3 regions of the Mesorhizobium sp. M1078 genome follow, and region 2 is predicted to be linked to each of the others. Evidence: predicted binding sites of a transcription regulator. Region 2 holds the regulator's gene; each other region holds the start of a gene.

Region 1 (5,464 bases), on a different contig from region 2:
GGCCGGCCGTTCGCCCGGTGCCGGCTGTCCGCCGGCAGCGTCGGCCGGCGCATCGGCGCGGCTAGCCTGGCCGTTACGCGGGCGATTGTCTCTGCGGTTGTCTTGCCGATGGCGCGGGCGCTGCTCGAAACGACCCTGCCGCCACAGCAAGATGGGCTTTGGCGCTTCGGCCTCGGGGACAGGCTCAGCGCTTCCACCCTCCCCCTCGTGGGGAGGGTCGGCGCGCAGCGCCGGGGTGGGGGCAGCGTCGGCGTCGGCGGTTGCACTTGCATCGTTTGCACTATCTGCTTCGTCAGCGCTGTCACCCGCGTCGCTTTGCGCCGCGACCTCCGCCATCGAGGGAGAGGTAAGGGCGTCGGCGTTTTCGGCGACGGTGGCGTCGGCAGTGTCGTCAGCTTCCGCAACAGCCGGAGCTTCTTCCGCGATTTCTATGGGAGCTTCGACCTGTTCGTCCGCGACGGGCTCCGCCGTTGCTTCCTCGATGGCTGGAGCTTCGGCGGCGGCTTCAACGGCCGCAGTTGGCTCCGAACCCTCGGGAGGCGCGCCCGGCTGAGCGTCCGCAGCAACAGCCTCCGCTGCGGCTTCGGCGACGGGCTGCTCAGCCGCAGGCTCAGCGGCGGCAACCGCATCCGGCTCCGATCCAACGGCCGGCGCTTCAGCGGCGGCTTCTCTTGCAGCGGCTTCCGCCGCCTTGGCCTGTTCGGCTTTTGCAGCCGCGTCCGCAGCCAGCTTGGCGGCAGCCGCTTCCCGCGCCGCATTGTCCTGTGCTTCCAGCCGCGCCTTGACCTCTGCCGGCGGCTTCGGCTCGGCGCGGTAGCCAAGGCCTTTCAGGATCTCTTCCATGTCGTCGGCGGTTGCGCCGAGGATGGACATCATCGGCGGCGTCACCATGAAGGACTGGCCGTCATAGGCGCCGTCCGGGCGCTGTCCCAGACCGGGCTTCCAGTTGGTCGCAGGCCGGATCAGGTCGGCCAGCCGTTCCAGAATGTCGATGCGCACGGCGCGGCGGCCGAGATTGCGGTAGCCGGCGAGCTTGTAGAAGCTCTTGTCGAAAGCCGGATCGATGACCACCGAGGTGCGGCCGGAGGCCAGCGCGTGCACCACGTCGCCAAAGCCGGGCTTGTCCTTGCCGTCGTTCTTCAGCGCCCACAAAAGCGTGATCAGTCCGGCGGGCGCCGGCTTGATCAGCGCCGGCACGAAGACGTGGTAGGCGCCGAAGCGCACACCGAGCCGGCGCAAGGCGGCGCGACCCTCCTGGTCGAGCGACTTCATTTCCTCGGCGATGTCGCGGCGGTTGATGAGGCCGAAATGCTCGACGAGCTGGAAGGCGATGCCACGGCCGATGCCGGCGATCTGCTCGGCATTCTTCAAGTCGACCAGCGGCTTCAGCAAGGATTCGATCTGGAAATTGACGAAGCGCTCGGCGCGCGCGGCGACCTTGTCGCGGGCGGGACCGGTCAACTGCTCGTCGGCCAAAAGCACCAGGCGCGGCTTCAGCGCGTCCTCGCCGGCAACCAGCGTGCCGATCGGCGCGCCGATCCAGCGCAGCGTGCCGTCGGAGCCGAGCGCAAGGTCGCCATTGGCGCAGGCGCCGAAGCGTTCGGCACGTGCCTCGAACTCGGCGGCCAGCGCTTTTTGCGCTGCCGTACGCACGGCCTTGGCGTCTTCGCCGCCGGCGCTCTGATCGGCGGTGAAGCGGAACCCTTGCAACTCGCCGACATGATGGCCTTCGACAAGGACGGTTCCGGTAGGACTGATTTCGGCTTCAGGCATTGTATTTTCTCTAAGGCGCCGCATGAGGACGGAAGTCCTGCGGTCTACAAACCGTTTCGTCAACCGCTCATGCAGCGCATCCGACAATCTGTCTTCGATTTCGCGCGTCTTTTCCCGCCAGTGTGCCTGATCGGCCAGCCAGCCCGGCCGGTTGGACACGAATGTCCAGGTGCGGATCTGCGCAATGCGGTGCGACAGCGTGTCGATGTCCCCCTCGGTCGTATCGGCGCGGCGCACCTGCTCGGCCATGTAGTTCTCGTCGACATGGCCGTGTTTGGCGAGGTCGGTGTAGATAGAAGCGATCAGGTCGGAGTGCTGGGCCGGCGCGATCTTGCGGTAGTCCGGCAACGCGCAGGCTTCCCACAGCAGCGCGACGCGCTTGGCATTGGTAGCCAGCGCGCGGATGTCCTCGTCGCGGGAGAGATGTTCGAGCGCCTGGGCATCGACCGCCGGCAGCGCCCGCGTCAGGCCTTCGACCGGCGCGTTGGTTTCGATCGAGCGCTTCAGCGCGTCGAGGCTGGCGAAGTCGAAATGCGCGGTGCGCCATTGCAGCACCTTCACCGGATCGAACTCGTGCCCCTCGATGCGCTTGACCAACTCCTCGTCCAGCGGATCGACCTGGCCGGTGACGCCGAAGGTGCCGTCGCGCAGATGGCGGCCGGCGCGGCCGGCGATCTGGCCGAGCTCGGCCGCCGTGAGATTGCGGTACTGATAGCCGTCGAATTTGCGGTTCTGGGCGAAGGCGACATGATCGAGATCAAGGTTGAGCCCCATGCCGATGGCGTCGGTGGCGACGAGATAGTCGACGTCGCCTGCCTGGAACATTGCCACCTGGGCATTGCGGGTGCGGGGCGACAGCGCGCCGAGCACGACCGCCGCTCCTCCTTGCTGGCGGCGGATCAGCTCAGCGATGGCATAGACCTCGTCGGCGGAGAAAGCGACGATCGCCGTACGCCGCGGCAGGCGGGTCAATTTCTTCGAGCCGGCATAGGCCAGGTGCGACAGGCGAGGGCGCGTCACCACCGAGACGCCTCTCAGCAGCTTTTGCAGGATGCCATGCATGGTGGCCGCGCCGAGCAGCAGCGTTTCCTGGCGGCCGCGCAGGTGCAGGATACGGTCGGTGAAGATGTGGCCGCGCTCGAGGTCGCCGGCGAGTTGCACCTCGTCGATGGCCACGAAGGCAACGTCGGTCTCGCGCGGCATGGCTTCGACGGTGCAGACCGAATATTTCGCGCCGGGCGGCTGGATTTTTTCCTCGCCGGTGATGAGCGCCACTTTGTGGGCGCCGACCTTTTCGCAGACGCGGGCATAGACCTCGCGCGCCAGAAGGCGGAGCGGCAGGCCGATAATGCCGCTCTCATGTGCCACCATGCGCTCGATGGCGAGATGGGTCTTGCCGGTGTTGGTCGGACCCAGCACGGCAGTCACGTCGCGGCCCGACAGGATCAGCGGCTCGGTGTGTTTCGGCTGGATGTTCATCGGCCTGGAGATGAGGCTTTCTGCATCGTGTTGTCGGGAGCGCGCCTCGCGTGGCGCGTATGACAGGCGACACATAGGGATTTCAGGCGCGAAGCGAAAGCGGAATGTTCCGGCCGGCAGTCCCACGGTTCGTCGTTGAGGTCTCAATTAACAGTTGGAACGAGTCTGGAACGAATCGGCGACGAATCAGTGACTCCGGCAGATTCAGCTTTTGTTCACGGCTACATGTGGATTTTGCGAGCCTGAGTCTCACCATATGCTGAATCGCGGAAACTGGCCCGATTCCTGCAAGGCGACCATTGGCGTTAACCTTTGCCGGCGGGGCATCGTCGTGATCCGATACGCCTCGGCCAACATTATGAAATTGTTGAATTTTCTTAATCGGCCTTAACCATTTGCCGGTGATTTTCGGCCTTGGTCGTTAACGTTGCGCTCAAAGCCGGAACGAATCGGCGATGAATCAGCGATGGCGGGATTTTCCTGGTTTGTTCACCCCAACATGTTGTGTTATCCACAGCTTGTCCATCGAGAATTCACAGCTTGCGAACCGGGTTTTGCACAGGGCGCCTGGAAATCGTTAATCTTTGCGTGCCGGAACGGGTCAATCGCCGCGACAGCACTCGGTGCCCGCCGGTTCAGGCCGCGTCGTGGCCTGTTGCATAACGTTGCAACACCGGTCCCACATTCCGGATGATTTCCTCATGCGACAGGGCGACGACGGGCTCAAGCCGCAACAGATATCGGCAGGTCGCCAGGCCCAGCAGCTGGCTGGCAACCAGCCCGGCGCGCCGTCCGGCGTCCGCTGGGTCGCCTATCGATGCAACCATCGGCCTCACCTGGTTGGCGAAGACGTCGCGGACCTTCTCGGCCGCGTGCTCGTTCGACGCAGCCGAGCGTAGCAGGATTATCATGCCTGGCCCGTTGGCCTGACCTTCCCAGTTTACCAGAAAGCGCCTGATCAGCGTTTCACCGATGGCGGTAGGGTCTATCCGCTGATCCGGCAGTTGGAGGTCCACGACGGCGGCCCTGGCGAACAGCTCGTCCTTGCTGTGGAAATAACGGATCACCATGGCCGGATCGATCGAGGCCTGCGCCGCAACGTCGCGGATTGAGGTGCCGTCATAGCCGTGCTCGGAGAAAAGCCGGCGTGCGGCTTCAAGGATTTGGGCTCGTGTTCGGTCCGACTTGGTCTGCTTGTTCGGCTGCTTCTCGTTCATCCAGATTCATATGCCAACAGCCGTTGACAAATGCAATCCAACTTACTAGAAGTCAACACGTGTTGATAAATGGAGACGGGGAATGCTGCCTGAGACAACGGAAGTCCTTATCATTGGCGCCGGCCCGACTGGTATGGCGCTATCAATCGCGCTGCATCAAGCTGGCGTCGATCACGTGCTGATCGACAGACTGACGCAGGGTCTGCAAACGTCGCGCGCTGGGGTCATCCATGCGCAAACGCTGGAATCACTGGAGCCGCTCGGCCTCACGCAGCGGCTGAGTGAGCTTTCCGTGAATCTCGACGATTTCGCCATCCGCGATCGGAGCCGGGTGCTGCTCAAGCTCGATTTCGGCAAGCTGCCGTCAAAGCATCCCTACCTGATGATGCTGCCGCAGAACGTGACCGAGCAGGTGTTCGCTGAACGGATCGCGGTCCTGGGTGGCGTCATTCATCGCGAGGTCGAGGCTGTGGCCGTTGCTCAAGACAGTGACGGCGCGCGCGTGACAGTGGTCGAGCAGGGCCACGAAAAACTCATCTCGGCGCGATACGTCGTCGGAGCCGACGGCATGCAGAGCCTGGTGCGCAAGTCGACCGGCATCGAGTTCGATGGCGAGGCCTATGATGGTTCGTTTGTGCTGGCCGACGTTCGCCTGGACTGGCCTGTAGGACCGGCCGAAGTGTCGCTGTTTTTCGCACCGGCGGGCCTGGTGGTGGTGGCGCCGCTGCCGGATGGCTCGTACCGCGTCGTCGCGACGATGAAGGATGCGCCGGAAAAGCCCGGCACCGCCGACATCCAGGCATTGCTCGATAGCCGCGGGCCAACCACGACAAGAGCCCGCGTGCTCGACCTGACGTGGAGTTCGCGCTTTCGCGTGCATCATCGTCTGGTCAGGGCCTATCGCAAGGACCGGCTGTTCCTGATGGGCGATGCCGCGCATGTACACAGTCCCGCGGGTGGGCAGGGCATGAATACCGGCATCATCGACGCGGTCG
Region 2 (5,464 bases):
CGTCAGTCTCGAACAGATGGAGAGCGGGCGCATCAGGCTGACGCTTGACGTGGTTTCGACCGCTTACCCCGAGTTGCGCTACGCCCCGGAGCGGGTCAGGCTCTCGGCGCGGACCGTTCCCGCCGATATGACCGCCGGCTCCCTGATCACCGGCTATGCCAGGCTGTTGCCGCCGACCGGTCCGGTGCGGCCGGAGAGCTACGATTTCTCCTTCGACAGCTATTTCACCGGTATCGGCGGCAGCGGCTTCTTTCTCGGGAATCCGAAAACCATTGCTACGCAGGGACCGCCGCCGCTGGCCGCGCGGCTCTCCTCGGCAATCGAGAACGCGCGCGAAAACATTGCCGACCATATCAGGGGCAAGATCGGCGGCGCCGAAGGCGAGATTGCCGCGGCGTTGATTGTCGGGGTGCGCGCCGGCATCCCGGACGAGGTCAACGAAGCGATGCGGCGCACCGGCATATACCACATCATCTCCATCTCCGGCCTGCACATGGCGCTGGTTGCCGGCACCATCATGGCGTTGCTGCGTGGCGCCTTTGCGCTGTTTCCCGATTTCTCTTCGCGCCGGCCGGTGAAGAAATATGCGGCCGCGGCAGCGCTTGTCTCGATCGCCGCCTATCTCGTTATTTCAGGCGTCGTGGTTGCCGCCGAGCGCAGCTTCATCATGCTGGCGGTCATGCTTGTCGCCGTGCTGTTTGATCGCGCCGCACTCACCATGCGCAATCTGGCGATCTCCGCCATTGCCGTCATCCTGGTGTCGCCGCACGAGGTGGTCGGTCCCAGCTTCCAGATGTCGTTTGCCGCCACTGCCGCCCTTGTCGGCGCCTATGCCGGCTGGGCCGATTACCGCGCCGACAAGGTGAGAACGCCGCTGGCAAAGCGCTCCTTCGTCGGCTTCCTGTCGCGAAAATTCGCGCTGGCCATGGGCGGCCTCGCCATGACCTCGATCATCGCCGGCAGTGCAACCTTGCTGTTCGCCATCTGGCATTTTCAGCGTGTGTCGCCGCTCAGCCTGATCGCCAATCTGGCCGTGATGCCGATTGTTTCGTTGATCGTCATGCCCTTTGCCGTGCTCAGCGCACTGGCGATGCCGTTCGGCGCCGACGGGCCGCTCCTCTATGTGATGGGCAAGGGTCTGATGGCGATGATCGCTATATCGGCCTGGATTTCCGAGCGCTCGCCGGTCGACGCCGTCGGGCTGATCTCCATCCGCTCGGTGCTGTTGGTGGCGGTCGCCCTCGTCATCGCCACCATGGCCACCACCTGGCTCAGGTTGGCGGCCGTGCCTTTCGCGCTGGCCGGCCTGTTGACGGTGCCGCAGGTGCTTACGCCCGACGTGCTCATATCCGAGGATGCGCATCTGGTGGCCATGCCGATCGGTGGCGGCGAACTCGCCCTCAACCGCGAACGCTCCAACGAATTCACCACGGACAATTGGAAACGGGCGCTGCGGGCCGAAACCATTATCCCACCTGAGATTTTCGAGGCAACAGATACGCGGTTCGATCTCGATCCGCTCGATCTGCCGCCCGGCTCGCCCTTCTATTGCACCGGCGATCTCTGTATCGCCCGGCACCCTTCCGGAGCCATTGTAGCGCTTGCGAAAGACCGCAAGACGGCGCGGCCGGCCTGTGCCTTCGCGAGCCTGATCGTCATCGATGACGCCACCGCCTACAATCCGTGCCGCGACCCGCTGGTGCTGGTCGTGACTAAGAAACAGCTGGCCCGCGACGGCAGCGCCGCCGTCTTCTTCGATCCGCAATCGGCAGCGGCAGCGCCAACCATCCGCTTCGCCGTCGACAAGCCGTATCGCCCCTGGCACGAGCAACGCCGCTTCTCCCGCGAAGCGCGCGGCCTGCCGCCTTACAACCAGCGTGAAAAGTACAAACCCAAGCCGGCTCAGTAGCGCCGGATCAATCCGACAAGCTTGCCCTGCACCTTCACCCTGTCCGGTCCAAAAATGCGGGTCTCGTAGGCCGGGTTGGCGGCTTCCAGGGCGATCGAGGCGCCCTTGCGGCGGAAGCGTTTCAGGGTCGCTTCCTCATCGTCGACCAACGCCACCACGATCTCGCCGGGGCTGGCTGTGTCGGCATTGCGGATGATGACCGTGTCGCCATCGAAAATGCCGGCCTCGATCATCGAATCGCCCTTAACCTCGAGCGCGTAGTGTTCGCCGCCCATGATCATGTCGGGCGGCACCGAGATCGAATGGGTCTGATGCTGGATGGCGTCGATCGGCACGCCGGCGGCGATGCGTCCCATAACCGGGATTGAAATCGCGGAAACGGCATCGTCATTGCCGGCCGACATCGAACGCGACGGCGAGCCCGGCCTGATCTGGCGGCCGAGACCGCCTTGGCCCAACGCGCCTTGTCCCTGGCCGCCTTGCCCTTGGCCGGTTTGACCAAGACTGCCCTGAATGACGCTCGGCGAAAACTTCCTCGCCGCATTGAGGCCTGGTGCGATCGAGTCGGGTAGCCGCAGCACTTCCAGCGCGCGCGCCCGGTTCGGCAGCCGGCGAATGAAACCGCGCTCCTCAAGCGCTGTGATCAGTCGGTGGATGCCGGACTTGGAGGCGAGGTCGAGCGCTTCCTTCATCTCGTCGAAGGACGGCGGGATTCCGCTCTCCTTCAGGCGTTCATGGATGAACATCAGAAGCTCATGTTGTTTGCGCGTCAGCATCGCGGCCCCCAAGGGTTCTGAAACCAGAATCGGAAAAAACAAACCCAGAACAAACACTATCTGTTCCAGTTGTGTTCCGCAACCTTTTAAAGTTTAATGAATGTGTTGACGTTTTGTTCAGCGTAACGTTCGGCGCTGCGAGCGCCGCCTGCGCCCAGTTGCCAGCAACGGGGTGAAACGAAGACAAAGTGCCCTGCGTCGTCGGTTACGATCGCCGCTTCCCTTTCGGACGGGGCTGCGCAGCATCCGCGCCGGGTTCGCTCTGGGCATAGACCTGCAGCGTGGAGCCGATGTGAGCGGTCATCAGAGTTTTCGCACGTTCGACGTCGCGATCGAGGGCCGCTTCCATCAGGGCGGTATGGTGTTCGATCGCCACGGCGTCGCGCAGGGCCGCCACGGCCTTCCGGTGCCCATCCGTGCGGCCGGCGGCGGCGCGCAGCGTGGGGGCCAGACCCAGAAAGCGGTGATGGCGATGCAATTGGTCGGAAATCGTTGCATTGAAGCGCAGCAGCCAGCTGGATGTCGCGGCACTGAGCAGCGCCGCATGGAAGGCATCGTGTTTTTCGTACCACGCGTCGACCGCATCATCCGATGGATCGTCGAGAACAGACCCGCACCGTGAGAGACGATAGTGGGCGGCAACGACCGCGTCTTCCCACTCACGGTCGCCTTTCTCGATCGATTCCACCAGCAGGGGCAGTTCGACCACCAGCCGCGCACGCGCCAGATCCTCGAGCTCCGCCCGAGAGACGGGAGCGACCGCAAACCCGCGGTTGCTGATGGCGGTCACAAGCCGTTCCGCCTCCAGCCGCGACAGCGCTTCGCGCAACGGCGTCCAGCCGATGCCGTAGGTGTTGCGCAACGTGCTCAGCTTCAACGGCGCGGCAGGCGCCAGCCGGGTCGCAAGAATATCGCGCCTGAGCAGGCGATAGGCCACTTCCGTCTTCGAGGTCTGCTCGTCATCCAGCATCGTGATCCATCAGTCATAAACGCTCGGCGGATCATTATATATCAAAGCCTTTCAATGGGTGAATTATATATAATGTTTGACAGTTCAAGGGCGACCACTCAAGATCGCCGGCATGTTTGGGCGGCAGGCTCCGCCGCGCGCGTTTGTCCATGGAGGGGCGCCGGATCATGAGCACGACACCCGATCTCGCTACAATCGAAGCAATGGATGCCGCCGATCCGCTGCGCTCCATGCGCGAACGCTTTGTCTTGCCGCAAGGCGTAATTTATCTCGACGGCAATTCGCTGGGTGCCGCGTCACCAGCCGTCTTCAGCGAATTGCAGCAGGCCGCCACGCAGGAATGGGCGCACGACCTCATTCGCGCCTGGAACACCGCTGGCTGGTTCAACATGCCGGTGGAACTGGGAGATCAGCTCGGACGACTGATCGGCGCGGCTGACGGGCAGACGGTGGTCTGCGACACAACCTCGATCAACATCTACAAGTTGCTGCACGCCGCGCTCGGCATGCGGCCGAATCGGTCGGTCATCGTTGCCGAGGGCGACAGTTTCCCGACCGACCTCTACATGGCCGAAGGCGTCGCCTCGACCCGGCCGGGAACGCGGCTGCGGCTGGAGGGCGTCGACGCGGCCGCAATCGAGGACCTGATCGACGACAGCGTTGCCGTCATCCTGGTCAACCACGTCAACTACAAATCCGGCCAGTTGCGCGACATGGCGGCGCTGACGCGCAAGGCACATGACGCCGGCGCGCTGATCATCTGGGATCTCTGCCACACCGCCGGCGCCTTGCCGGTCGAACTCGACCGTGCCAATGCCGATTTCGCCGTCGGCTGCACCTACAAATACCTCAATGGCGGCCCGGGCTCGCCAGCCTTCATCTACGCGGCCGAGCGCCACCATGACGATGCCCACCAGCCGCTCAGCGGCTGGTGGGGCCATGCGCGGCCCTTTGCCTTCGAGCAGGGCTTTGCCGTCGGCAGCGGCATTCGCCGCTTCCTGTGCGGAACGCAGCCGGTGCTGTCGATGCGGGCGCTCAAGGGCGCGCTCGATATCTGGAACGACATCGATATGGCGGCGGTGCGCAGAAAAAGCATCGCGCTGACCGACCTGTTTATCCAGCTCGTCGAAGCCAGATGCGGCGCCTACGGGCTTGAACTGGAAAGTCCTCGCGACGGCAGCCAGCGCGGCAGCCAGGTGTCGTTCCTCCATCCGCATGGCTATCAGGTGATGCGCGCGCTGATCGAGCGCGGCGTGATCGGCGATTTCCGGGCGCCGTCGACCATCCGTTTCGGCTTCACGCCGCTCTATGTCGGATATGGCGATGTCTGGCAGGCGGTCGAAGTCCTGGAGGATATTCTGCGCACCGGCGCCTGGCAGGACGCCCGCTTCGCGGTCAAGACCGCGGTTACGTGAGAAACTAGAGCAATTTCAGGAAAAGTGTGAAGCGGTTTTCCGTCCGAAATTGCGTCAACCAAAGAGCTAGAGCATTTCGCCGTTTCCGTTAAACGGTGAAATGCTCTAGAGCCGGGTGCGGACCGTCCAGAGCTCCGGAAACAGCACGACCTCCAGCATCTTCTTCAGATAGGAGGCGCCTGAGGTGCCGCCCGTGCCGCGCTTCAAGCCGATGATGCGCTCGACCGTGGTGACGTGGTTGAAGCGCCAGCGGCGGAAATAATCCTCGAAGTCGACCAGCTTCTCGGCCAGTTCGTAGAGCATCCAGTAGCGCTGCGGGTCGCGGTAGACGGTTTGCCAGGCAGCCAGCACTTCTTCGTTCTCGACGCGCGTCTCGCGCCAGTCCGTGCGACTG
Region 3 (5,464 bases), on a different contig from region 2:
ATGTTTCTTTACGTACTGGTGCACGACCGTGCGCTGTTCCGGGGTGATGATCACCTGCTGCTGTGCCGGCTGCGTGACGATGACCTCGTCGGCGGCGGCAATGCCGATACCAGCGATCATGGCGAGCCCGGCGACGGCGGGAATAAGGATGGTTTTCATCTTCGTCTCCTGTCGTTGTTGGCGAGCTCCGCCGTGTTCCCGCATGAGGCGAAAACAGCGCAGATCGAGGTGGCGGGCTCCTGGAGGCAAACGCAGCCGGTACGGTCTTGTTCCGCAAGCGGAGACTAAATTGATCGGCTTCCCGGTCATGCCAGCAGAACCCGCACCCGCAAGATTCGCATTGAAGCACAATCCCTCAGGAGACCTTCGACATGGATGATGCATGGCTCCAATTCCGGTGGCGATCGCGGCCGGCGCCGGCATTGATCCGGTGACCGCGTCGCCCGGCCAAGACCGGAACCGACCGCCTTCGTGCCACGCCGTGAAGTTTCAAGCAAAGGTCATTGCTTCGGCGGCTGCGCAGGCACCTCGCCAGGCTTGATCACCGGCGTCTTGCCCTGATCCGGCGGCGGCTGCGTCATACCCTGGTCACCACTGGGCGGCGGCTGCAGCACGCCGCCGCAGGGACCGAGCGTGCTGGTCGATTCGCCGCCGCCATTGGCGACCGGCGGCTTCTGACCATCGTCCTGAGGCTGCGCCTGGCAAGGCGCGGCAGGGCCGTGCTGGTCGCCATTGTCCTGCGCAGCCGCCGGGTCGGCCAGCGCCAAGAGCAGCACGCATGGGATGAGGGGGAAAGTCTTCATGGTCCAGCTCCTCTGGATTCATCTCCTTGGCAAAGCAGACTAGTCCTTGGCAAAGCAGACTGGCGGCAATTGGTTCCACGGAGATGGAGTGGTTGCCGGAACCTGACAGCCGGAAGTGAGTTCCACCTTCTCGACGCAAAGCCGCCCGGAGGAGGCAATCATGGAAGAACGAAACAGAAAACCCAATGACGAGGTCGAGGCGCCACCGAGCAAAAACGATGCCCGCGACAGGATCGCCAATGACGAGGTGGAAGCGCCGACGCCGCGCCGGCAGGATTGGGATGCGCTGCGTGGCGCAACGGTCCTGCCCGACGGAGCAGATGAGGAAAGCCTGCCGGACACCACCGGAGTCGAGAAGGAAGGCGAACTGCCCGAGGAGGATGACGACAACCCCTACCAGGACAGTGACGATGCCTTGCCCGACGACGCCGAGGAAGCCGCCATTGGTCACGACCTGGCGAGGCGCGGCGGCCCGTTCGACGACGTGTAAGGGCAGCGACCGCGGACTTTCGAGAGGTTTCCCGGGACGTCCACGCCGTCACCAGTTGGACCAAGGATGAGCTGAAGGCGATGCCGGAGCATCGCGATTGATATTTCGAAGGATCCGGCTGGTCGGATCCTTCGTTTAAGGCGCCTTGGCGGTTTGGTTGCTTTAGCCCTTGTGGTCAAGGACTGGACGGCGACGGCGACACACCTTCGACAGCCGCGAGGCAGCCGAGAGCACGAACGCGAAGTCCAATGTTCCAAGCGCCGTTGAGGCCGCTCGCCTGAAATCTTCAAAGTGCGCAAGAGATTGTCCGCCGCAGGCGGTGCGCACACGCTCCAGTATCGCAGACGACCGGCGTAACGGCCCATCGACCGCCGGCACTTAGTGCCGACGGGCGCATGGCTTCAATTCGACCCGGGATCGCCGAGCGCCTCGGTGACGAAGGACGCCGCGATCAGGTCGTCGGCGTCGAGGCGTAGGGAGCCTTCGACACCTCCCATGATGGCTGCGACCTTCTGGAAGGTCTGCATCTCGTGTTCAGTAACGCTGGCGTCTCGCATCCTGGCTTTCAGATCGGCGATGCGTCGGCCCAGCGAGGCCGACGTTCCGATTTCTCTGTTCGACATGGTGTCCTGCTCCTCCCCCAACCCATGCTGTGGACGTACTCAAGGCTGCCTATATATAAGGCAGCGCGAATACAGTCGCCGCAACGCGCGATATCTGGGAAGGTTCCGGCGCCAAATAGTCACGAAATAATACGTGTGGGGCTCAGTTATGGTCGCCCACGCGGCGGTAGACACCGCAAACCAGCGGCTGTCCATCGGGCTGGCCAACCCGCGTCGCGGGTCGCGAACGCGGGTCGGACTTGATCGCTGCGCGAACAGTCAGCGAGAAGCCGGCACCACGCCGGACACCGAGCGCGCGGTTTCGGGCGAAAACACCACGAAAGCAAAAACCAGAACGGCAGCGGCGACGATGAGCGAGCCGCCGGCGACGATCGGTTCAAGCGCCGGGTTTCCCTGCAGCATCACATACAGCGCCGGCAGCATGATCACCAGGCCGAGTGTGTAGAGCCCGTAGTGGATCATGGCGATGCGACGCGCCGCCTTTTGCGGATTGAGCGCGTAGTAGCCGCCGAAGATGGCGCTCGTCACCCAACCGAGCAGATTGATATGCGCGTGCGCCGGAAAAGCGGCGTGGTCACCCGAGATCGCCATCTGCAGGCCGGCCGCAATCCCCAACATCAGGAACAAGATGGCAGTTTTGAAAAAGAGTTCTGAAACCCTCGGCATGTCATTTCTCCCCCTATGCGGTCTGCGACCTCTTGCGACCTGGAGAATACACCCACGCGCAGAACTTTTCCACGCCCCGGTTATGGGGCCATGCCTGCACAGCTTTTTGCACGCTGTTCGACTTTTCTGGCTGCCACAACCCGGCGCCGCCGCGCTACGGCGTCAGCAAGATCTCGGCGCCCGCTCGCTCGTCGAACACCACCGCGCAGCCGCGCCCCAGCGCCACTGCCGACAGCGCGTTGGCCACCGTCTCGTCCGGCGATACGAAATCACCGGTCAGCACTCGCAACTCCTCCACCGCCCTGGCCATTGACACGCAGTGCCCGGCAACGCGATCGCTCGTGCAGGCGTCAATGACGCTGACGAGGTCGATCATCTCGAACTGGCCCATACCGGCCTCCACAAAAACAGCGTCCCGTCGCGGATATGAACGCCGAGGCGAGAGACAATGTTCCGCAGGTCCGATGCCCAGGCGGAGCACTCGACAGCCCGACCTGGAACGGGCCGGCCGGCGACAACCGCTTCGCTTGACAATAGGCCCTGTTTGTTCTCTATTTGTTCGGCAAAAACGCCTCTCACAACAGACGCGGCTAATGCTGCAACGCCGCAAAGGGAACGGTCGGGATGGAGCCCACCATCCTGCATGCGGATCTCGACGCCTTCTACGCCTCGGTCGAGCAGCTGCTCGACCCGGCGCTCAGGGGCAAGCCGATCGCCGTCGGCGGCGGCGTCGTGCTTGCCGCTTCCTACGAAGCCAGGGCTTTCGGCGTGCGCGGCGGCATGCCCGGACGACGCGCGCGCGAGCTTTGCCCCGGACTGATCTTCGTCGGCGGCCATTTCGCCGACTATCAGCGGCTGGGCGACGCCGCCATCAAGGTGCTCGACGATTTCACGCCGCTGGTCGAGCGGATTTCCATCGATGAAGCCTTTGCCGATGTGGCCGGCTGCACGCATCTGTTCGGACCGCCGGCCGAGATCGCCGCCACGGTGCGTCGGCGCGTCCGGGCAGAGCTCGGCCTGCCGATCTCGATCGGCGTGGCGCGCACCAAGCATCTGGCCAAGATCGCCTCGCAGGTGGCCAAGCCCGAGGGCCTGGTGGTGGTCGATCCGAACACCGAACTTGCCTTCCTGCATGATCTGCCGGTCGGCCTGATGTGGGGCGTCGGCCCGGCGACCAAGGCGCGGCTGGCCGAGATCGGCATCGAGACCATCGGCCAGTTGGCACAGACGCATAGCGGGGCGCTGCGAAGGTTGCTCGGGCCCGCCACCGGCGAAAAGCTGGCGTCGCTGGCATGGAACCGCGACCCGCGAAAGCTCGAAACCCACAGGCGGTCGCATTCCGCCGGCGCGCAGTCGGCGCTTGGCAGACGGCCGGCCGAGGCGCGTATCTTCGGACCCGTGCTGCTGCATCTGGCAGACCGGGTCGCAAGCCGGCTCAGGGCGAAATCACGGCCCGGGCGCACGGTGACGGTGCGCGTGCGTTTCGCCGATCTGCACGCTGTCACACGCTCGCTGACGCTCGATCAGCCGATTTCGGCAACCGCGATGCTGGCCGAAATCGCCGGGGAGCTGGTGCGCGGCGTGCTGGCCGCCAACCCTCGGGAGAAGACCATCTCGCTGCTGGCGATCTCGGTGTCGCAGCTGGAAGAAAGTGCCGAGCTGCAGCTGGAGCTGCCGCTCGGGCTTGCCGATGAAAAGCAGCGGGCCGGCAGCAGGCAAGGCCTGGCGCGCTTTGGCGCCGACCGCGCCATCGACAAGATCCGCCAGCGCTTTGGCAGAGAGGCTGTCGGCTATGGCGCCGTGGCGCTGGAAGCCCGGCGCTCGGTTCCCGATGCCTTCCGCGAACTGGCGGAGAAGGAACTGTGAGTGCGGCGCGACGGCAAGGCCAATGTTTAGGCTGGGCCAGTCCGCGCTGCATTGCCGCTCTGTTTGAGCAGGCCGACCAACCAGGCCAGGCCCGCCGCAGTTTCGGACATTTTTCGCACCGCAACCCGGCCACGCCATGCACGCCCAAGAACAACGCTTTGTCGATGAAGGTGGACTTGCAGTTAGCGCATCGGCGCCAAGAAAAACCGGGATGGGACAGCGAGGCCGCGAAGGTTGACAGTGTCGATCCGTCTGGCATTATCGCGTAACCTTGGAGGATTATACCATGAAGAAAACCTATTCGAAGCCTGTTCTGGTCAAAAAAGGCAAGCTTTCGCAGGTTACGGCGCTCGCCAATGGAGCGGGTTCCGGCCCGATCGAGTGAGGTCGTTGAGTCGGACTTTCGCCTGATCTGGCGGCCCGCCTTACACTGGAGATGCGGCATGAAGAAGACCTATTCGAAGCCGGTGCTGGTCAAGAAGGGCAAGCTCTCGCAGGTTACAGCCGACAATGGTAACGGCTCCGGGCCGGTCGCAGTCTAGCAGCCGATTATCCGACGCCTCGTGCCGTCTGGCCGGGAACAGGGCTTTGGGTGCCCGAGGTGGAGAGTGGAAAATGAAGAAAACCTATCTGAAACCGGTGCTGGTCAAAAAAGGCAAGCTCTCGCAGGTCACCGCGAACGGTGCTTCCAATCCGCGATAAACCCTTTCACCCCGATTAATCCCGACACGCTTCAGCGCACAACCACCAGATCGTCGAGCACGAGCTGCCAATAGTGGCTCGTGGAGAGGCCCACGCGCGTCACCGCCGCCAGCATCGGCGCATAGTGGACGGGCGCCAGTGCCGACAGGACGATCGTGTCGCTGGCGATCAGCCGGTCGCCAAGCCAGCTCTCCACCAGTGCGGTTTCGCCTTCGGACTTCAACCATGCCGCCGTCAGCATCACGGAATGGAACCCGAACGGTTTTTCGCTCGAGAATTCGGCCGGGTGTCCGCTGCTCGTATAGCAGACATGG

The links. Region 2 encodes LexA, which represses DNA repair genes until DNA is damaged. Its sites were predicted from a motif close to TGTTCNNNNTGTGTTCNG; they were not measured.
Region 1: a site for LexA is predicted at 3,408-3,425, ahead of NKH38_RS13145 (helicase-related protein). Genes of this name have one in related genera too.
Region 3: a site for LexA is predicted at 3,128-3,145, ahead of dinB (DNA polymerase IV). Genes of this name have one in related genera too.

Annotation. Positions count from the first base shown of each region.
Region 1 is NZ_JAMYMP010000008.1:7,896-13,359, reverse strand. Features, by position in the region: gene NKH38_RS13145 (helicase-related protein) at 1-3,252, opposite strand, end outside; gene NKH38_RS13140 (TetR/AcrR family transcriptional regulator) at 3,888-4,469, opposite strand; gene NKH38_RS13135 (FAD-dependent oxidoreductase) at 4,552-5,464, shown strand, end outside.
Region 2 is NZ_JAMYMP010000018.1:17,145-22,608, forward strand. Features, by position in the region: gene NKH38_RS21815 (ComEC/Rec2 family competence protein) at 1-1,909, shown strand, start outside; gene lexA (transcriptional repressor LexA) at 1,903-2,685, opposite strand; gene NKH38_RS21825 (GntR family transcriptional regulator) at 2,891-3,655, opposite strand; gene kynU (kynureninase) at 3,823-5,070, shown strand; gene kynA (tryptophan 2,3-dioxygenase) at 5,176-5,464, opposite strand, start outside.
Region 3 is NZ_JAMYMP010000025.1:2,154-7,617, reverse strand. Features, by position in the region: gene NKH38_RS24755 (DUF1236 domain-containing protein) at 1-159, opposite strand, end outside; gene NKH38_RS24750 (hypothetical protein) at 501-803, opposite strand; gene NKH38_RS24745 (hypothetical protein) at 964-1,293, shown strand; partial or broken gene NKH38_RS33455 (PRC-barrel domain containing protein) at 1,260-1,394, shown strand; gene NKH38_RS24735 (hypothetical protein) at 1,695-1,916, opposite strand; gene NKH38_RS24730 (heme-copper oxidase family protein) at 2,175-2,582, opposite strand; gene NKH38_RS24725 (hypothetical protein) at 2,737-2,973, opposite strand; gene dinB (DNA polymerase IV) at 3,207-4,448, shown strand; gene NKH38_RS24715 (hypothetical protein) at 4,445-4,717, shown strand; gene NKH38_RS24710 (hypothetical protein) at 4,735-4,833, shown strand; gene NKH38_RS24705 (hypothetical protein) at 4,892-4,990, shown strand; gene NKH38_RS24700 (hypothetical protein) at 5,182-5,464, opposite strand, start outside.